Regions from separate parts of the Paenibacillus sp. 2KB_20 genome, predicted to be linked through region 4. Evidence: predicted binding sites of a transcription regulator. Region 4 holds the regulator's gene; each other region holds the start of a gene.
What was found. The regulator Rex, encoded in region 4, represses fermentation and respiration genes when NADH is low (regulators of the CRP and FNR family bind a similar motif). The targets are predictions, from matches to a motif close to TTGTGAAATATTTCACAA.
Positions count from the first base shown of each region.

Region 1: AB4124_RS12900 (TorD/DmsD family molecular chaperone) is a predicted target of Rex. The motif match lies at 3,643-3,660, and genes of this name have one in related genera.
Region 2: AB4124_RS13025 (formate/nitrite transporter family protein) is a predicted target of Rex. The motif match lies at 2,700-2,717, and genes of this name have one in related genera.
Region 3: nirB (nitrite reductase large subunit NirB) is a predicted target of Rex. The motif match lies at 2,150-2,167, and genes of this name have one in related genera.

Region 1 is NZ_JBFRHH010000004.1:154,497-160,005, reverse strand. Features, by position in the region: gene AB4124_RS12920 (glutamine--tRNA ligase/YqeY domain fusion protein) at 1-114, shown strand, start outside; gene AB4124_RS12915 (MFS transporter) at 282-1,565, opposite strand; gene mobA (molybdenum cofactor guanylyltransferase) at 1,707-2,363, shown strand; gene moaA (GTP 3',8-cyclase MoaA) at 2,525-3,529, opposite strand; gene AB4124_RS12900 (TorD/DmsD family molecular chaperone) at 3,871-4,548, shown strand; gene AB4124_RS12895 (efflux RND transporter permease subunit) at 4,641-5,509, opposite strand, start outside.
Region 2 is NZ_JBFRHH010000004.1:187,795-193,303, forward strand. Features, by position in the region: gene AB4124_RS13020 (APC family permease) at 1-1,574, shown strand, start outside; gene AB4124_RS13025 (formate/nitrite transporter family protein) at 1,720-2,592, opposite strand; gene AB4124_RS13030 (MFS transporter) at 2,927-4,174, opposite strand; gene AB4124_RS13035 (TetR/AcrR family transcriptional regulator) at 4,280-4,873, opposite strand; gene AB4124_RS13040 (DUF4352 domain-containing protein) at 5,123-5,509, opposite strand, start outside.
Region 3 is NZ_JBFRHH010000003.1:210,672-216,180, reverse strand. Features, by position in the region: gene AB4124_RS10350 (uracil-DNA glycosylase) at 78-746, shown strand; gene AB4124_RS10345 (winged helix-turn-helix transcriptional regulator) at 894-1,214, shown strand; gene AB4124_RS10340 (hypothetical protein) at 1,397-2,074, shown strand; gene nirB (nitrite reductase large subunit NirB) at 2,253-4,691, shown strand; gene nirD (nitrite reductase small subunit NirD) at 4,787-5,104, shown strand; gene AB4124_RS10325 (formate/nitrite transporter family protein) at 5,152-5,509, shown strand, end outside.
Region 4 is NZ_JBFRHH010000003.1:37,415-42,923, reverse strand. Features, by position in the region: gene dinG (ATP-dependent DNA helicase DinG) at 1-1,775, shown strand, start outside; gene AB4124_RS09415 (redox-sensing transcriptional repressor Rex) at 1,848-2,513, shown strand; gene AB4124_RS09410 (amidohydrolase) at 2,488-3,789, shown strand; gene AB4124_RS09405 (cell wall elongation regulator TseB-like domain-containing protein) at 3,821-4,339, shown strand; gene AB4124_RS09400 (hypothetical protein) at 4,604-5,137, shown strand; gene AB4124_RS09395 (AAA family ATPase) at 5,130-5,509, shown strand, end outside.

The DNA of each region.
Region 1 (5,509 bases), on a different contig from region 4:
CAGTTCTTCCGCCACGGATATTTCAACGTCGACTCGAAGTATTCGCAGCCAGGGCGTCCGGTATTTAACCGCGTAGTCTCCCTGAAGAGCTCGTTCCAGCTTCCGAAGAGCTAATCAAGATTGCAAATAGAAATGGAGGCATTGAAGGGGAGAAGAGTCTCCCGTGCCTCCCTATAACGTAAACAAGACTCGAAGATTCCGTTACAGGATTCATTCGAGTCTTGTTATATTTACGGTGATACCATCTTGTCATTTGAATGGCTTCTCATACGGACCACGTTCTAACTCGCAGCATACTCCTCGATCTCGTCGCCTTCGGGATCGTCCGGATGCAGCGGCTGGTACCCGTGCTTGCGAAGGTTGTACCACATCCAGCCAAAGCCGATAGCACCCACAATGGCAAGCATCGTACCGGTCCGGTACATGATCTGCGCCCCGAAGTTCTGGAACATCCAGCCGCCGGCGAGACCGCCGATGACGCCGGATATGCCGCTCCAGCTCAAGGTATAGAGCGCTTGTCCGGAAGCGCGATACGGCGTGGGCACAAATAGCATCGTCAGCTGAACGCCAACATAGAAATAGCCGCCGAAGGTTACGCAGTGCAGCAGCTGGATGAAGGCCACCTCCAGCGCGCTGTTGGCTTCCGCCATCAGCAGCCAGCGGAGGGCGAAGAGCAGGCTGACAATCGTCAGGCAGCCGACCAGGATATTGATTTTCCGTTTCAGGAAGCGGTCAAACAGAATGAAGATCACCACTTCAAATATCGACGAGAAGAAGATGGCAAGGCCCACCATCTGCTTGGTACCGCCAAGCTCCAGAATGTATAGGGACATAAAGGTGTTATTGGCTGTGTTCGGGATGGATACCATGATGCCTAACAGAATGAACCAGACAAAATAGGGATTCAGGAACAGCCTGCTGAGTCCTTTAAGGTTAACCGATGCCGAGGCCGTTGTTTTCTGGATGGAGGGCAGTGTGAACATGAACAACGCCGCCACCAGCAGCATGACCGAGAACACGATGGAGATGCGTCCCGATCCGAGCCGGTCGATGACAGGTCCTGCAGCAATTGCCGTCAGCGCCCATCCCAGCGACCCCCATAGCCGGAACGAGCCGAATTTTTGCTGCGTCCCCTCAATATAGGCTAGAATCAGCGAATTTGTCTGCGAGAACATCGGAGTCTGGAAGAAATAAAAGAAAATCATCGTCATGTATATCATTGCATAGGTATTCGCCTGAAATACAAGCTGGACCAGCAGCAGCGTACCGGTCATCATGATCAGCAGCACGCGTTTGATGTTGGCCGCCCGGTCACCCCAGAATCCCCAGAACGGATTTGCGAAGATGGACACAAATGGCGCGATTGCCATCAGGCTGCCGATTTCGATTTTGCTCATGCCGATGTCTTGCAAATATAACTGGAAAAAACCGGTGAAGATGACCATGGTTCCGTAAATGAAGAAGTTGAACAGCTTGAGCGATGTCAGCGAAGGTTGAGCATTGTCCATATTCCGCAAGTAGGTCATTCCTTTCAAACCGAATACAATCCAAAATCGCGGCCACATAGGAAGCCGCTTTCCTTTCAATGTATCATGCATTGAAAAGGGATACAAACCATCTTTTAAATGATTTTCCATTATTCTGGTTATTAACCTGTAAACTGAATCAACTTTTTTTACAACGTGTAAGAAAGGCGGGTAGAACATATGAGCGATCACTCCCTAGATGTTGGCCTTTCGCCAGATCAGGTGACAGGTATCGTGCTTGCAGGTGGAGCCTCCCGGAGAATGGGGAGAAACAAGGCGCTGTTGCCTATGGAGGGAATGAGTTTGATCGAGCGAACGGTCCAGGTGCTTGACAAAGTTAGCGGACGGGTAATCCTATCCACGAATGTCCCGGCCGCTTATCAATTTCTTGAATTGGAGTGCATTCCCGATCTCTATGTCGGGCAAGGACCGATGGCGGGACTTCATGCAGCGCTCAAGTCATCCCAAAGCACATGGAATATGGTTGCTGCGTGTGACATGCCTTATATCCATGAGCGTTTCCTTCGGGGACTGCTGGATCTGGCGAACAAGCAGTACGCAGCCGACGCTGTAATCCCCGTGGTAGAGGGCAGGATGCATCCGCTGCTGGCGGCATATCGCAAAGAAACCGTAGAAGTCCTTGAGCACAGGCTGATCAAGGGACAACTGCGCATGGTGGAATGGGTGCAGGAGCTGAATGCCGTCTTTGTGCACGAGGAGCAATTAGAGGCAATGACGGGCCTTGATCCGCGCAGGATTTTATTTAATATGAACACGCCTGGGGAATATGAGGCAGCAGGCGGCCTGCTGAATTCCGACTTGTCTGAGGATAGATAGTAGAGTTTTATAGCAGCATCAAGGTGCAAAGGCCGTTGAAACCGGTACTCATCCTAAAAAAATAATCCCGCCAACTAAATGCTTGGCGGGGAATTTTAATATATAACTGCGCGCTAGCGATAATAAATCTGCCATCGGCAGTATACGCGCAGCAGACGGGTTTATCCGCCGATCTGCGACATGCGCCGGACGGTGGGAGTATGGTTTTGTGCCTTTTTCTCGAGCGCGAGCGCCATTTCATGATTCAGCGGTTTATCGCCCAGCGCTTTGCGGAACAGGTTCGCCACCGCGGAAGGATCATCGACGACACAGCGCACGTTAAATTCGTCGGACCAGTATAGACAAGCCTTGATGTGGCCGTCCGCCGTCAGCCTGAGGCGGTTGCAGGAATCGCAGAAATGATCGCTGACCGGATGGATCAGACCGAAGGTTCCTGTAGCTCCAACCACCTTCATGTTGCGTGAAGGCCCATTGCCGGATGGTCCCTGCTCTTCTTGAATGGTCCACCCCGCCTCCTGGCACACTTCGGATACCCGGCTCAGCGGCAGATACGAATCTCGCCAGGCATCGGATGCTTGGCCGATCGGCATATATTCAATAAAGCGGACATGGAGGGGACGATCGAGCGTTAGAGCGATAAAGTCGCGAATTTCGTCTTCGTTGAAGCCCTTCATTAACACCATGTTCAGTTTGATCGGATCCAGGCCGGCTTCATAAGCGGCTTCAATGCCTTCCAGCACTTTATGCACCCGTCCGCCGCGCGTAATGCGCGCGTAACGCTCCTCATGAAGCGAATCCAGGCTGATGTTGATACGAGTGAGTCCCGCTTCCTTAAGCAGACGAGCTTTGGATGGGAGCATGATCCCGTTGGTGGTAAGCGATATATCTTGAATTCCTTCAATGGAAGCAATCATATGGACCAAGGATTCCAGATCCTTGCGCACCAGCGGTTCCCCGCCGGTAAGGCGTACTTTGGAGACGCCCATAGGGGCAAGGACGCGCACGATCGCTGCGATCTCTTCATAGCTCATAATCTGATCATGAGGCTGGAATTCCATTCCTTCTTCCGGCATACAATAGACACAACGAAGATTGCATCGATCCGTCACCGAGATGCGAATATAATCATGGACCCGACCGAAAGAATCTTTAAGCGGTTCGATCATGGAAATCCCCCTTTATAGCATGCATGGTCACATTGTAGCCATTCCCCGAACGGGAGTCAATGCGCCGTTTGGGTCATGACGGCAGGACAAGCAGCGGCAAAACGGGCATTCTTTTGTGAGAAGAATCACAGTAAACGCTTTCGGGATCCATTATATTGAAGCTGTGAACAAAAGCTTTCTCCCCTTGAAAGCGAGTAGTGACATTCTAGATTTCCGAAAGTTTCCTGATTTTTCCGAAATTTTCGGAAATCATTTCTAGCTGCTTTCATTAGGCGTTCATCTAAGATATACTGTCAAGGATATCACATCCAACAAGAAAGGTTACCAATAGGAGGTTCGATATGGCGATATCACCTGTTCAAACTTTGGAGGTGCCTGACGTCTGTCACAGATGGCTTGAAAACCGGGGGACGGTCTACGAGCTGCTGATTGATTTTTTGGGCAATTGGCCCAGCTTGTCTATGATTGCGGAATGGAGCCGCGGAAGTGGAATTAGCAAGGCTGCGGAGTGTTCGAAGGCCGGTACGGAACTGATGACATATTTATGTGGACGCTCACCTGAGGAATTGGTTCGGATTTGCGAATATGAAGGGGCGGAATACCGCCGATTGCTTCAGCAGTCCAAACAGCGTCAGGCAGCAGAGTCTCATTATACGAAGGATGGATGCGCTCAGGATTTAGCCGATTGTTATGCATCCGTCGGTATTGCCTTTAATAAACTGCACGGGGAAGCGGACGATCATATAGCCATTGAACTGGAATTTATGACACTACTTCATGACCGTATGCTGAACAATACGTATTGTGAACATAGCATGCTGCAATTGATGGAGGTTCAAGAGAAGTTTCTGGAGGAGCATCTGTTGTCATGGGTGCCGTCCCTCTGCAAGGATCTGAAAGGATCCACGGAAAGTCCGCTTTATCAGTCGTTATTCAGTCTGCTGGAGGAATTCCTTGCACAGGATCTGAGCATGCTGAAGACGTGGAAGCATTCCAGGGAGGCTGTGCTGGTACATTAGCGAGCAAGACAACATCATAGTCGTCAACATCATAGTCATCAAAAAAAAGCCCCGATCTCCTATTCTAGGAAACCGGGGCTTTGCTGTTCTACTTAATCTTCGATTCTTTTCTTGCTGAACTTCATCAGGAACTCGTACACGATAGGTACCACCACGAGCGTGAGCAGCGTCGAACTGATCAGACCGCCGATAACCGTAATGCCGAGACCTTTCGAGATGATGCCTGCGCTGCTCTCCCAACCGAATACGAGAGGCAGAAGAGCGCCGATTGTTGCGAGTGCCGTCATCAGGATTGGACGAAGACGAGTAGCGCCGGCTTCAAGCAGGGCTTCGCGTGTGCTCATTCCTTCGCGCTCCATATGGATTACGCGGTCGATCAATACAATCGCATTGGTCACGACGATACCGATCAGCATGAGTACGCCCATGAGTGCAGACACATTCAATGTCTCGCCTGTGACGAGCAAGCCGATAATGGCTCCGATGACAATGAACGGCAGCGAGAACAGGATGGCGAACGGTGCGAGACCGCCACCGAATGTAACCACAAGCACAAAGTATACAATCGCGATGGCTGCCAGCATGGCGAGTCCAAGCTGTCCGAAGGTTTCGTTGATTTGCTCGGTGACGCCTCCGAATTGGACGGATACGCCGTCTGGAAGCTCAAGCTTATTCACTTCAGTCTCCAGGTTGGTGGAGGCCGATCCTACATCGCTGGACAGGATGTCGGCTGTGACGGTCACAACCATTTTCCCGTCGATGCGCATAATGGAGTCTGGAGTCGTTCCTTTTTCCACCTTGGCCACATCCTTGATCGGTACTTCGATACCGAGTGGGGAGGTGACGGTTTCGTTCTCGATTTCCTTTATACTCTTATAGGTTTTGCTGTCCGTCTCAATGTAAACATTGTAGGTCTTGTCCTCAATTTTGACTTCGGTCAAAACCGGACGTTCCCGTACCG
Region 2 (5,509 bases), on a different contig from region 4:
TTTTCTCATATCCGCATGGCGGGGGAGCCTACGTGGTTTCCAAACGGAATTTAGGCATGTATCCAGGATTGGTCGCTGGCGGCTCCCTGCTGGTCGACTACATCCTGACGGTTGCGGTCAGCGTATCGGCGGGGACGGACGCGATCACGTCGGCTTTTCCGGAACTGCATGCCTACAATCTGCCCATCTCCATCGTGTTCGTTCTATGTTTGACCGTACTCAATTTAAGAGGGGTTACGGAGTCGGCCACCATACTGGCTTATCCGGTTTACTTGTTTGTACTGGCGCTGTTTATCCTGATTGGCGTCGGAATATTCAACATAGCTACAGGCCATGCATCACCAGAGCTTCACACGCCGATCGGCACGCCTGTCGCCGGTCTCAGCTTGTTCCTGCTCCTGCGGGCATTTGCCTCGGGCAGCTCTGCCCTGACCGGCGTTGAAGCCATTTCTAACGCCATCCCGAATTTCAAGGATCCCGCTCCGAATAATGCGGCCAAAACCTTGGTCGCGATGGGATCCTTGCTGGCAATGTTATTTTCGGGCATCGTATTCCTGGCCTATTACTATGGGGTTAGCCCCAGCGAGCAAGTCACTGTCGTTTCCCAGATTGCCGAGCATACCTTTGGACGAAACGTTTTTTATTACTTTATCCAAGGAACAACAGCTCTCATTCTGATCCTGGCCGCCAACACGGGATATTCCGCCTTCCCGCTGCTTGCCGTTAATCTGGCGAAGGATAAATTTATTCCCCGAATGTTCACCGTCCGGGGGGACCGTCTGGGATATTCAAACGGGATTATCATACTTGGGTTCTTCTCCATTCTGTTGCTGCTGGCTTTCGAAGGCAAAACCGAGCATCTGATTCCTCTGTATGCCGTCGGCGTGTTTATCCCTTTTACCCTCTCCCAAACAGGGATGATGGTGAAGTGGATTCGCGAAAAGCCTGAAGGATGGATCGTCAAGCTGATCATTAATACCACCGGCGCATGCATTAGCTTTATCGTGACGATGATCTTCTTTTTCACGAAATTCGCCCAAGTGTGGACCGTCTTGATTTTCCTGCCGCTGATCATTTGGATCTTCACACGAATCCACAAACATTATGAGGCCGTAGCAGACCAGCTGCGAATTACGACCTGTGAGCCGGTTAAGCCGATTGAGGGAAATGTTATTATTCTGCCTGTGGCGGGAATCACGCATGTAGTGGAGAACTCGCTGAATTATGCCAAATCACTGGGAGCAGGACAAATTATCGCGGTGTACGTGCCGTTCGAGCGGGAGGACGAGGCGGCCTTCCAGGAAAAATGGAAGAAGTGGCAGCCGGACATCCGGCTGGTGACGCTGCACTCGCCTTATCGGAGCATCATTCAGCCGCTGACCAAATTCATCGATACCGTGCAGCGGAAGGCAAGCGAATCCCACTATCAGGTTACCGTTGTCATACCGCAGTTCATCCCCAAGAAGGGCTGGCATAACTTCCTGCACAATCAGTCCAGCTTGCTCATTCGCGCACATTTACTGTATCGGAGAGATGTGATTATCACCACAGTACCTTACCATTTTAAAAAATAGCGGGCTTGTTCCGCTGCGACTTATACAAGGAATCCACTCCGCCAACAACGTTAAAAAAGCTGCGATCATCCGATCCCTATTCTTAAGGGAGCGGTCAATCGCAGCTTTTTTTCCTCCGCCTAGACGCTTACCAGGCTTCGGGATATTAAGAAACATTCTGCGCAGAATGAACCTGTTGAGCAGTGCCGGTAGTTGGCGCAGACGGCAGTGCGGCGTCTTGTTCGCCGCGAAGCATGACCTCAACCTTATCATCCTTCTTCAAATATACGGTCCCGTAGGCAGCTCCCACAAACAGCGCGCCTCCGACGAAATTGCCAAGCCATACCGGAATGAAGTTCACCAGATACTCGCCCCAGCTGTAATATCCTTCAAATATCGCTGCCGGAATGAGGAACATATTGGCCACCACGTGCTGAAAGCCAATGGCTACAAACGCCATCGTCGGAAACCAGATCCCGAGAATTTTGCCACTCATCTGATCCGATCCGTAGGACAGCCACACGGCGAGCGCTACGAGCCAGTTGCACCCGATGCCCGACAAGAAGGCCTGCAGGAAGCTGTCGTCGATCTTATGACCTGCCATGGCCACCAGCTTCTCCAAATAAACGCCGCTGCCTGTTAGACCCGTCACGTGACCAAAGAAATAAGCGACGAACAACGCCCCTGCCATATTGCTTACCGTGACAAGAGCTAAATTTCGTACCATTTCTTTCGTGGAAATCCGCTTCTTGAATCTGGCCAGGGACACGGCCATCATGTTGCCTGTCAGCAGCTCTCCACCCGCTAGCAATACAAGAATCAGTCCGACAGGGAATATTGCCGCGCCTATAAAACCGGCAATGCCTCCCCAAGCCTCCGATGCTCCGGCAATTACGCGAATATCCAGCAAAAAGCCGAGCGCAATAAAAGCACCCGCCAAAAATCCTAATATCATCACGTTCATGGCGGAGTTATGTGCTTTTTTCACCCCGTTCTCCAAGGTGATCTCCGCAATGCGATCAGGTTTGTAATAGGCCATGGCCGCTCCCCCATTTCTCCCGCAATCCGTCCTGAAATCTCTCGAATGCAGCGTCTGATGTTTCTGTTTACAGTTACCCATATTGTACCGCAGCCTCCATAGCAAGAACGTGAATTATATCACGATCGCGTGCCTCAGAGGGGACAAGACAGCCTCTGTCCTGGCTGCTCTTGATTTGCCCTGACTCATTCGCTCGAATCCGAGCGAGCGGTACATGTAAAATAGCGGTGTCGGAGAGGATCCCGACACCGCTTGGTTGATGCTTTAACCAACCATCATGTTCTAACCCGGAAAGCCTATGCTTTATACCACCATCATGTTCAAAACCAGCAGCCTATGCCTCGGCGGCAGTCTCTACCCTAACAGGCGTTTCCTTCTCCTGAACCGGAACGTTCGAGATCGGAAGCTTCATGCTAATGAAGGACGACAGCAGGAAGAGCGCACCTGCCGTGAAATACACGACGACAATGGAGGTCGCCGACATATACCATCCCGTAAACCCGGAGCCGATGAGCAGCATGCCGGTAAACATCGGTGTCATCACGCCGTTCAGACGACCGATGAATTTCTCTTCCACCTGCCGCATCATCACGGCCATCAATACTGTCTGCGCCATCGCCATCAGCACCCCGGTTACGAAGCGCATCGTACCGGTTAAGATCGGCCACTGGGACAGCACCTCGACAAAGGTCGAAAGGCCGAGGAAGGCAAGCCCGGCAAACAGCAAGTAGGAGCCTTTCACTCTCCCCGCAATCACGGCGGCCAGCACGCCGCCAATCAACATGCCAAGACCCTCTAGCGCGGTGAACCACTGAACGCTGGACATTGCCAGCTGTAGACGCTCCGTGATGACAAAAATATCGAGCGGCTGAACAAGTCCGCTGCCGAGCGCCAATAAAACGTAGACCACCAACAGCACCTTCAGCAGCCGACTGGAACCGATGTAAGTGAAGCCTGCCTTCAAGTCCTTCATAAAAGAACCGGTCGATTCTGAATTTTCAGATGGTTCATCCACACTGGAAGGGAGAAACGCCAGCACAATCGCCGAACCGCCGAATAGAACCAACAGGCTGATTAAAGAAGCCTGCAATCCAAAAGCTTGATAGATCGTCGTGCCGACCATCGGTCCCAAAATGATGAACAGCGACATCGAGGTCTGGGACAAAGCCGTGGCCGCGGGCACATGCTCATCCGGTAAGCAGCGCTTGATGATCTTCATGGACGAAGGCTGCGAGAATTGGGATACAACGGCCGAGACCAGGGTCACCGCAAACACGGCCTGCCAATATCCCGCATACACAACAAACAGGATAAGCAGTATGGATAAAAAGCTTAAAATGTCTCCCCAGATCATCGTTCGCTTGGGACGCCAACGGTCAGCCAGCACGCCGCCAATCATGGAGATCACAAAGATGGGCGCGTATTCAATCACGGTAAGCAGCGATACGGCGACCGGGTCATGGTTGCTCTTCTCCATAATAAAGAACAACAGCGCCATGTTGCGGATCCAGATCCCGATATTTTGCATAAAATCCGAAACCATCAGCAGCACGAACGCGCGGTTGCCAAACAAATGCCTCATATTCCATCCTCCAGCAAAACCGACTATTCGGTTTAATAATATGTGCGGAAACGCCCACCCTGCGTTCAAACCGACAGAAGCGTTTCCGATAAATCCTTCAATACATTACGAACCTTGACTCGATAACACACCGTTTAAAAAGTAAGTTACTCCCTTATGGTACAGCAGTCTCGATTCCTTCTGAGAACGTTCATAGTACGAAATCGACATTCCATCCAGAAGCGCACCAAAAATGACGGATATCTCCTCGACATCTTCTGCCGGTATCCGTCCCTCATCCGCTCCCTCCGCCAAAATCTCGCGGTATAGCGTACGCGGTCCTTGCAGAATCGCCAGCATCTCGCCCACAATCGTCTTATTCTCCGGCTGATTGATATAGAACTCCTCCGCGATCTTGGTTAGCGGATTCTGGAAGTCATCGACCATATGATCGGCAATGCCGTACAGCTTCTCCTCGAAGCTGGCGTAACGGACTTTTTTATCGTTCCAGGCTTCCATCCATTCCTGATTCTGCTTCGCCAGCAGCTTGACGAACAAATCTTCCTTGCTCTCAAAGTGATAGTAGATACTTCCCTTACTGGCACCCGTATACTTGACCAGTTCATCCATGGATGTTGCCGCATACCCGCGCTGGATGAACAGCTCCTTCGCTTTATCCAGAATCAAATCCCGCTTTCGCTGCGCTTTTTCTGAAGACATCGGTGTAAGCACTCCTTGCTTGGAAATAATAGTCCGCAATCAGTAAGCAGAAATCTGTTTCCTGTAATCAAAATGAATTTAAAATCAAAGAACGCCACTCCAAATAAAAAAAACCGACTGTACGGTTTAATCATACCGAAAACATTCCCCCATGTAAAGCGACGCCTTGACAATGACATAGAAAAAAGGACTTTGCCTAAGCAAAATCCTCTCATTACTCGTACATCCCGAAACAAATATAATATTTTTTTATTCCACTGCCCAAATGGCTCTTCCTTCTTTCATCGGATCGCCATAACTCAGCTGCAGCCCCGTAACCCCCTGTTTCACTTCGTACGGAATTTCTCCTGTCAGTTCACCGCCTGGGGCAATGGTGCCGTCCAGCATCTTCACATCATCCGTAATGGGAACCGTATAGTTAAGATCACTCGAATCCGTCAGGGAAAAAGATAACGCGGAAGAGATGACCAGCGGCTCCTGGCCATTGTTCTTCACGGTAATGTCAACCACTTTAAACGTATGTCCCGGCTGGGGCTTTAAGTACTCGTCCCCTTCGGATTCGCGCACGCTGTTCAGCGTAATGACCGTGCCGTGATAATCCACCGTATCGCCCACCCCGGCAGATTCGCCGATCGG
Region 3 (5,509 bases), 170 kb from region 4:
AATGTTTTTGCCGGCTAGGGATAGAATATACCTAAGTATGGGGTATTGTATGATATACAAGAAGGGGGGCTGTACACATGAGTGAAGTACAAAGCGCACCTGTAGATCCCGCAACCATCGCCATATGCCAGGCCAAGCTGGCCCATCAACCCGTTGAGGGCTTCCTGCTCGGAAGAGGAGTCCGCTTCGCCAAAATTATGTTTATTGGAGAAGCACCCGGGGCCCATGAGGTTCTGGAAGGCGTACCTTTTGTAGGGCAGGCCGGACAAGAGATGAACGCCTACCTGGAACGCCTGAACCTGACCCGGGAGCAAGTGTATATTACCAGTGCCATGAGAAGCAGGCCTTATAAGGAAAAGGTAATCGTGAGGTCCACGGGCGAGAGTGTCATCAGCCGTTCCAATCGCACACCGACGAAGGCGGAAATATTGGCCCATGCACCTTTGCTTGATGAAGAGATTCGATGGGTTCGCCCGCACATTATTGCACCCATGGGAAATACGGCGCTGCACCGGTTAATCGGAAGCCATGAAACGGTGACATCGCTGCACGGCAAACTGATGGAGGGGCCGGTCCAGCAAGCAACCGATCCGGAGAATCCAGATAGGGGTTATATGTTCTCGGCGGAAACCTATAAGATATTCCCTCTATTCCATCCAGCGGCGGTACTGTATAATAGGAAATTATCCACTTGGATCGAGAAAGATTTGGATATTCTGGCTCGTATATTATGGGATAAGCGCTGATTTTATGGGAAAAAGGGGCTAGGTGGTTTTCAGTTTCTCGGAAATGTGCTAAAATGAAACATACTTACAATTCGTAAGTTTTCTAGATTTTTAATTAAGCTTATGAGTTTCTATAAACAAGGTGACTTCGTAAAGAGGTGAAGGGATATGGAAGTTACAAATGTTACGATGTGTCCCCGTTTTGAATCTGCATTTTCTTTTCTGGGCAAACGGTGGAACGGTTTGATTATTCAAACGTTGATGAGCGGGCCTAAGCGCTTTAAGGATATTTCGAATTTGATTCCGTCCATGAGCGATAAGATGCTCTCTGAGCGGATGAAGGATTTGGAATGCGAAGGCATTTTGATTCGTCATGTTTATCCTGAAACACCGGTACGTATTGAATATGAACTGACTGAAAAAGGCAAGGCACTTCGTCCGGTGATGGAGCAAATTTCATTCTGGGCGGAACAATGGGTCGAAAGATGAGTCATCTTAAGACTCCCCTTGATGATTAAACCCTGGCATGAGACATCCTCATTTCAGGGTTTTTTTCTAAATGGAAGTATGATTCCTGTTTCTTTACGGCAAAAATAGGTGGACATGCACCAAGCGGACGCAGCTGCTATATGATGTAAATACCGAGAGCGGCATATCAAGGAGGCGAGCCCATGACCAAGCGAACGTATATCTCCCGTTTCCATTATGGACAAGAGGACATCTCAGAACTTGAAAACGCTTCATTAAAAGTGCTTCATATTTTTGAGAAGACCAAACGGATGCTGAGCCAGTATGTGCCGGATTCCTTGTGGTTAGCTGCGTCTGGAACAAGCCCGGAATCTGCAGAATCCGTTAGCTATAGCGGTGCCGATGCTGTTGATATGTTTCAGAAATGGGTCAAAGCCCCCGGCGGATGGAAGTTCATTGGTTATGAAACCGATCGATTTCATGCGTCCACCGGGCAGAATATAGGACGTACGGGAAGATTTCTGCAGATGATCATCTGGTCACTCTATGAGAAAATCGTAATGCTGCATCCTTTCCTTGGCAGCGAGCCGTTTTTTGACGGGGAAGAGCTGGATGTGATCGCAAATTATTTTGTGCCTACGTATATCAGCGCCGTACCGTTGGTGGAACAAGGAAAAGCCTTTAAGACTATTCAGGCGGGCATCGTTCTATATCAGGAGCATATCCAGGCACCTGCCGTCATTATGCAATCGGATCGTGGCTTATTGGAGGGGAACTGGATGACCGGGGTGAACCTGGACGCGAAGGGATTTGCCGGGATTCGCCCTTATTTGAAAGTTCCTAGCGGCGAACGAGCCTATATGGAAGCCGATATTATATAGAGAGCATGCCTCTTCATAACCTTGTTCGATGTGGACAGGGTTATTTGGCATTTTTATTTTAAATTTTAATGATTTATGTGAAAAATATCACAAAAATTAATGCGATCAGACGATATAATTTATGTGAAAGCAACGGAATACCACGATCTAGATAAATGTGTTGGGGAGGAATCAATCGATGTCCAATATAAAGAGAGAAAAGTTAGTTGTCATCGGCAACGGTATTGCCGGGATTAGTACGGTCGAGCAAATCATTAAATTGGGTGGGAATTTTGACATCACCGTCATTGGACAGGAGCCTCATCCGAATTATAACCGCATTATGTTGTCGTATGTGTTGGAAGGCAGCAAAACCTTGGATGATATTGTATTGAATGATTGGAAATGGTACGAGGATAACCACATCACTCTGCACACGGATGCCACTGTAACTGCCATCGATGGGGAACGCAAGGTCGTGATCGCCGACAACGGATTGACTGTGCCTTATGACAAAGTCATGATAGCAACGGGCTCGAAGCCCTTTATTTTACCCGTGCCGGGCAGTGACAAAGAAGGCGTTATCGGTTTCCGAAACATTGCCGATTGCACGCAGATGCTTCAAGCCGCTAAGGCGTACAAGAAAGCGGCTGTCATTGGCGGGGGACTTCTGGGTCTGGAAGCTGCCAAAGGATTGGTCAGCCTGGGCATGGAGGTGACGGTGGTTCATCTCATGCAGGATTTGATGGAGAGCCAGTTGGATTCGATGGCATCCGGCATGCTGAAAAGGGAGCTTGAACAGCAGGGCATCAATTTCTTATTAGGCAAACAAACAACCGAAATATTGGGAGATACCAGAGTTACGGGACTCCGCTTCAAGGATGGGGATGAGCTTGATGCCGACCTGGTGGTCATGGCAGTGGGCATCAGAGCGAACACCGAGATCGCTAAAGCTAGCGGGATCGAAGTGAACCGGGGAATCGTCGTTAATGATTATCTTCAGACTTCCTGGCCGGATGTGTATGCGGTCGGCGAATGCTGCGAGCATCGGGGCGCATGCTACGGCCTGGTTGCACCGTTGTTCGAGCAGGGACAGGTATTGGCGAAGCATCTATGCGGTGTGGAAGGCAAGCCTTACGAGGGAAGCAGTGTATCGACTAAGTTGAAAATCAGCGGTGTGGATGTATTCTCTGCCGGAGAATTCATGGAGCAAGCCGAGCACTCGGTGATCACCGCAAAAGATGATTGGCGCAAGACCTATAAGAAAATATTAATTCGCGACAATATCATCGTTGGGGCGATATTGTTCGGAGATGTGAGCGATTCGGTAAGCCTTCAATCCATGATTCGGAAAAAGACAGCCATGACGGATGAGATTTACGATTCGATCATGGGTACTGACAGCGCAGGAACAGGAAATGGCAAGGCATTTTCACTGGAGAAGATGCCCGATGATGAAATCGTGTGCGGCTGCAACGGCGTAACCAAAAAAGCCATTGTGGATGCCATTACTCTACAGGGTTTTACGACAGTGGATGAGATTAAAGCTTGCACAGGAGCTACCCGCTCGTGTGGCGGCTGTAAACCTGTCGTGGAGCAAATACTCCAGAGCGTATTGGGCGATGGCTTTAAGGCGGCAGGCAAACAAGGCATATGCTCGTGCACAACGCTTGATCGGGACGAGATTGTCGCCGAAATCCGTGCCAAAGGACTCAAGACAACGAAAGAAGTCATGCATGTTCTAAACTTCAGCAATCCGGAAGGCTGCTCGAAATGCCGCCCGGCCATTCATTATTATCTGGCGATGCTGAACCCGGTAACCCATCAAGAAGAGAGGGAATCCCGTTTTGTCAACGAACGGATGAACGCCAACATTCAGAAAGACGGCACGTACACGGTCGTCCCAAGAATGTACGGCGGCGTTACCACACCGGAGGATTTGAAGAAAATCGCGGATGTATCGCTTAAATATAATGTGAAGGTTGTAAAGGTAACCGGCGGACAGCGTCTGGACCTCATCGGTGTTAAGAAAGAAGATTTACCGAGCGTTTGGGAAGAGCTCGATATGCCGTCGGGTTATGCTTATGCCAAATCGCTGCGGACCGTGAAGACCTGTGTAGGTTCCCAATTTTGCCGTTTCGGTACGCAGGATTCGATGGGCATGGGAGCATTCCTCGAGGAGAAATTCGAGAGACTGGATTTCCCGGCGAAATTTAAATTGGCAGTCAACGGGTGTCCGCGAAACTGTGCCGAGTCGTGCACGAAAGATATCGGGATCGTAGGCAATGACGGTGGATGGGAAATATTCGTTGGAGGCAACGGCGGAACGAAGGCACGTCTGGCTGATTCGTTTTGCAAAGTGAAAACGGATGAAGAGCTGGTCGAAATCTGCGGAGCCTTGATGCAGTATTACCGTGAAACCGGCAAGTACCTGGAGAGAACATCGGAGTGGGTAGAGCGCTTGGGATTGGAACAAATCCGAGCGGTTATCCTGGACGATACCAAGCAGCGTAAGGAACTGGTGGAGAGAATCGAGCTTGCCTTGCAGCAAGTCGAGGATCCGTGGAAGAAAGTGCTGAACGACGAGAAGCTGCGCAATACGTTATTTGAGGATGCAAAACCGGTCAGCAGCAAATAAAAGAGGGAGGAATCTACTTCCCTCTTGCCGCCTGAACATAGAGAGCTTTTCGCAGTATGGATGGGGATAGAAAAGAGAAGTGGAGGTCGAATGTTATGGAAACTGGAAAATTTATTACGGTAGGGAATGAACATGATTTTCTATCACAGATCGGAAGGGTGGTCCAACTCGGAGATCGGGAGATTGCCGTCTTCCGGACTTCGGATCATCAATGGTTTGCGCTGGACAATCAAAGCCCTCATCCCAAAGGTGGGCCACTCTCGGAAGCCATCGTATCCGGGCACTACATCTACGATCCGTTATATGACTGGAAAATTGAGCTTTCAACCGGGCTCGTACAGGCTCCGGATAAGGGTCAGGTTCGTGTATACCCGATTCGCGTCGTGGACGGAAAGGTTGAGGTGGGTGTTTAAGGCCAGCAATCGCATAATAAACAGACGAAATCAAGGGGTGGTATCCCATGTTTAAAACAGATGTGGAAGCCGTTGTCAATGCCGCCGTCGGTAAAAAAGAGCAGATGAATCATAATCTGCTGCGCTATATGGTATCGGCTATGCTGGCCGGCGCGTATGTCGGCATAGGGATTGTATTAATCTTTAAGCTGGGGGCGCCGCTCGCAGCTGCCGGTTCACCCTTCCAATCCCTCGTCATGGGAGCTGCATTCGGGATCGCGCTCACGTTGGTGGTGTTCGCCGGGTCAGAGCTGTTTACCGGAAATCACATGTTTTTTACGATAAGCACATTATCCGGACGAACGACGATGGGGGATACGCTGAAAAACTGGGTACTCGTGTTTATCGGCAATCTGGCTGGAGCGA
Region 4 (5,509 bases):
TTCATTCCCCGAAGGAAGATGTGATCACCGCGGCGCAGATGCTGGTCTGGCTGACCCAGACGGAGAACGGGGATGATGAAGAACTGAACTTTGGCGGTCGCGGAGGGGATTTCTGGGAGACGATCTCCAGTGATTCGGATTCCTGCCTTGGCCGTGCATGCCCATGGTTCCGCAAATGCTACTATCACAGGGCCAAACATGAAGCGGGCATCGCGGATGTTGTCATTACGAACCATTCGAAGCTGTTCACTGACGTAAAAGCGAATCATCAGCTGCTTCCGAGTTATGAACGTCTCGTCATTGATGAAGCGCATCATCTGGAGGATGTCGCTGGCAAGCACCTTGGCTTGCAGATGAAATATTTTTCGGTGGTCCATACGTTGACTCGTATGTACAAAGACAGCCGCAGCGGTCAGCTTCCGGCTCTTCGCCAGCTGCTGCAAGCATCATCGCATGAGAAGGCTGTCGAGTGGTCCTCCATCATAGACCGGATTTATCCGGATCTGATCACCGCAAAAGAGAATTGGGACCGGCTCAGCGATCAATTGTTCGGACTGCTTCCGGAACGCGGAGACGCGACTCCGGGGGATGCCGGTCAATTCTCGCTTCGCTTATCGCCTCTGAAGAAGCCGAAGGATTGGGATTCGCTGGCCGAGCTCGAGCATCAAATTCATGTGACGCTGGGCGATGTCGTTCGCAAGGGTGACAAGCTGATCGCCGAGATGAAGGAAGATCTGGACGACTACAGCGCGGACAGTTTGTTAACAGACCTATCGGGTCTGTTTAAGGACCTGGCCGCACACCGCGAGGACCTGAGGTCTTTCATGGCTCTGAATGATGAAGGCACGGTATACTGGATGGAGGCTAACGGGAATTTCCGCGGCAAATCGCTGCAGCTTTATGCAGTGCCTGTAGATGTTAGCACCCACTTGAAGGAATTGTTTTTTGACAAGAAACAAAGCGTGATCCTGACATCGGCGACCTTGTCGGTGGATAAATCGTTTCAGTTCATGATCGAGAACTTGGGTCTTCAGGAAGCGGCAGATAGCGGCAACCTGAACACGGTTCTGCTGCCGTCCCCGTTTAATTACAGGGAGCAGGCCCTCCTTGTCGTGCCGCGCGATTTTCCGAGCGTGAAGGGCTCGGTCGGGGATGCACTCTTTGTGAATACACTTGTGCAATCATTGGCCGATACGGCAATCGCTACGCATGGCCGCATGCTTGTGCTGTTCACTTCGTACCGCATGCTGCGTCAGGTTCACGAGCCGTTGAAGGAGGCGCTGGCATCCAGCGATATTACGGTACTGGGACAAGGGATGGACGGAACCAGCCGTACCAAGTTAATCCGGAGATTCCAGGATAGCAGTGCTTCGGTCCTGCTGGGTACGAGCTCCTTCTGGGAAGGGGTAGACATACCCGGGGAGGCGCTCACTTGCCTTGCGATCGTCCGGCTGCCGTTCCAGCCGCCGAATCATCCCTTGGTCGAAGCCAAGAGCGAATTGCTGCAGCAGCAGAAGAAGAACCCGTTCATGAAACTTTCGGTTCCGCAAGCGGTCATTCGCTTCAAACAGGGATTTGGCCGACTGGTGCGGACCGCGCAAGATAAGGGGATTGTCATTGTCTACGATACCCGGGTCATTGAATCCTATTACGGGAAATATTTCTTATATTCTTTGCCGGGGCCGAAGATGGAGCACATGCCGACAGAGGGGATCGTTCCCCGAATTACGGAATGGCTGCAGGAAGAGGCAGGCATAGAGAACCAAGCTGAATAAAAGTGAAACAATGAACGAAATGATCTGTCACAAAAAAATGTAGTTATTAACCTATTATTAGGGGGAGCATGAATGAAATCGGAAAAAATTTCGGAAGCCGTGGTCCGCAGATTACCTGTATACTTGCGCTATTTGAATGAGCTTCAGAAAAGGGAGGTCTCCACGGTTTCCTCCCAGGAACTGGGACAAAAACTGGACCTCAATCCTGCTCAAATTCGTAAGGACCTAGCGTATTTCGGTGATTTTGGACGGAAAGGGATCGGATATGACGTATCTTATCTGATCGAGAAAATTCGCCAGATTCTAAAGCTGGACCAGAAGATCAATGTCGCATTGATTGGGGCCGGTAATCTTGGACATGCATTATCGAATTACAATGCATTTCTGAAGGACAATATGAAGATTGTGGCGGTTTTCGATTCGTATTCTCCCAAAGTTGGTATGAAAATTAACAATTTGGTTGTACAGCCGATGGAGGAACTGGAGAAGACGGTTCATGAGTACGGCATTCGTATCGGGATAATCACCGTTCCGGATTTTGAAGCGCAGAATGTAGCCAATCAGCTTATCGCCGCAGGCATCGAGGCTATCCTGAATTTTGCGCCAACCATCCTGAAAGCCCCATCCCATATCAGGATTCATACGGCTGATTTTACTACAGATTTGCAGAGTTTGGCCTATTATTTGGATAACGGCAAGGAGGATGCAGGACATGACGATAACGAAGTGGATGGTTAAGAACGGAACGTTTGCGGTATTAGAGGAAGGAAGAACCGTGCTACGCGGATATATGGTTGTGGAGAATGACCGGATAACCTATCTGGGTGAAGAAGAGCCAACCGTCCAAGAGGGAACAGAAGTTATCGACGGAACTCATCTGTTTTTCCTACCGGGGTTAGTGAACACGCACGGACATGCGGCGATGTCCCTGCTCCGCGGTTATGGCGACGATCTGGCACTGCAGGTATGGCTTCAGGAAAAAATGTGGCCTATGGAAGCCAAATTCACGGCCGACGATGTATACTGGGGAACCGCACTCTCCGTGCTGGAGATGATCAAAGGCGGAACCACGACATTTGTGGATATGTATGATCATATGGATCAGGTTGCCAAGGTTGTGCAGGACTCAGGAATGCGCGGCGTCCTAATGCGCGGCGTCATCGGATTATGTCCGCCTGAGGTACAGCAGCAGAAGCTGGATGAGGCGGTGGCATTCGCAAAAGACTGGCATGGCAAGGCTGACGGGAGAATTACGACGATGATATCGCCGCATGCACCTTATACGTGCCCGCCGGATTTCATCGAAAAATTCGTTCAGGCATCGCATGATTTGAATCTGCCTTTGCATACGCATATGTCCGAAACGGAAACGGAAGTAGCTCAGAATGTAAAAGACTACGGACTTCGCCCTGTTGCCCATTTGGAGAAGCTTGGCATGTTCTCCCGGCCAACGCTGCTTGCGCATGCCGTCCATCTGACCGATGAAGAAATCGAAATCCTGGCCAAGCATCAAGTTATGGTGTCGCATAATCCAGGAAGCAATTTGAAGCTTGCCAGCGGCATTGCACGCGTGCCTGCACTGCTGAAAGCTGGGGTCACTGTGTCATTGGGTACCGATGGACCTGCGAGCAATAATAATCTGGATATGTTTGAAGAGATGCGACTGGCTGCACTGATCCATAAAGGTGTAAGTGGGGACCCAACAGCCATTCCAGCATCCGAAGCGCTTCGGATGGGAACAGAGTATGGAGCCCGATCGGCGTTCCTTGAGGATATCGGCACACTTGCGGTAGGAATGAAAGCAGATATGATCGCACTGAACACGGATCAAGCGCACTTCCTTCCACGGACCGATTATATTTCACACGCTATCTACTCAGCCAGTGCGAAGGATGTAGAGCATGTATGGGTTGACGGCAAGCAGGTCGTGAAGAATGGCGCGAGTCTTACTCTTGATGAGGAACGTATCCGCCGGGAAGCGCAGCGTGCCTTTGAGCGTCTTACAACCCTCTAGGGAATAATCAAGGGGAGCGAGGAAGACGGATTTGAAGAAAAAAACGAAGTGGATTTTGCTGAGTGTGTCCATCGTGCTGCTGTTGCTGCTTGGTTTACAGCTCTATTATTCATATGTTATGAAAGATACTTGGAATGAAGAAAGAATGGCAATTGTTGCCGCGAAGCAGCATGGCCAATTGGTTACGTCCGGGAAGACCTATAAATCGGTGTGGGGCGAGGATAATAACTATTGGGTGGTAAGCGGGAAGGATCAAGACAATCAAGATCGTATGGTATGGGTGAAATTTACGGATGACAACGTACCTGTTGAAGGTGCTGACGCTGTCCAGTCCGTTTTATTGAAAACGGGAATGTCAGAAGCCCAGATGCGGGATCAGATCTATAACGAATTGCCTGGCGTTGAAATTAAGCGGTTGCTGCCTGGAATGTATGAGGGCGAGTATGCATGGCAGCTGCAGTATGAACACAACGGTCAGCGCGGCTATCGGTTTTATCGTTTTCAAGATGGTAACACCATCGGGAATGACATTATTCTTCCAAATCAATAAAAATGCAGTAAGCGAGGCGCCCTTTAAAATTCATAGGGTGCCTCTCTTTTTCTCCAACATGTAAGCGCATTCAGAAAGAATATGGAAAAACTGTTCTAAATATTTTCACAGACATGCATGAAAAAGTATATAAGATGTGATATACTCGTACTTGTACAAAACGAGCATATAAATTACATGCATCGAAATATATCGTTGTTATATGTACTATTGTGTCACAAAATGATAGACAAAATTTCATATAGGAAATGAAGGAGGAACTTCATGAAACTACGCATTGTACCTATCATGCTGACTGTCGTGATCTCAGCATCGGTTCTCTTTGGCGGATGGTTTCTGTATCGGCAGATGGCTTTGCAAAATCCGCTGGCAAATGTTGTGTCGCAATATGACGGCGTGAAGGATTCTCATATAGATATTAAACAGAATACCGTTACTTTGAATCTCGATTTGGCTCCAGATACAAATTTACAAGGTTTGGTTCAGCATATTAAGAAGGAAGGCAAGTCTGTGATTGGCAAGCGGGAATTGAAAATCCAGGTGGAGGACCATTCCTCGGAAGCACTGGATCAATGGTGGGAGAAGGCCATGCTCTCAGTCGCCGAAGCAATGGATAATAAGCAGTATACTGATATTCAATCATCGCTCGAGCAGCTTGCTGCCCAGTCTCCGAATTTGAAAGCAAAAGCAACCATCGATGACACCAATGTCTATGTCAGCTTGTCAGACGGCAAGTCTGGTAAATTTATAATCTTGCCGCGTCAGCCTGGCAGCATGGAGGTGTGGAATCATGCCTAAATTAGCTAAAGAAATCATGTTAGGCTTTATTCCCGTATTACTGGTATTCCTTGTATTTGTCGGTGTGAACATCGTGCCCTTGCTCATCGCTGCAGGACTTGTAGGCGGCTTGTTGTTTATCGCTAAAATGAAAGGCGGTATTGCTGTAGGCGCAGGGAATGAGCGCAAGCGGAAAAAGAGCGGACCTGCCAAGCTGACGTTCGAAGAAATCGGCGGGCAGGATAATGCTAAACAAGAACTGCGAGAAGCATTGGATTTTCTGATTCGTCATGAAGACATTAAGAAATTCGGCATTCGTCCATTGAAGGGCATTCTCCTAACCGGGCCTCCGGGAACAGGGAAGACGTTGATGGCGAAAGCCGCTGCCCATTA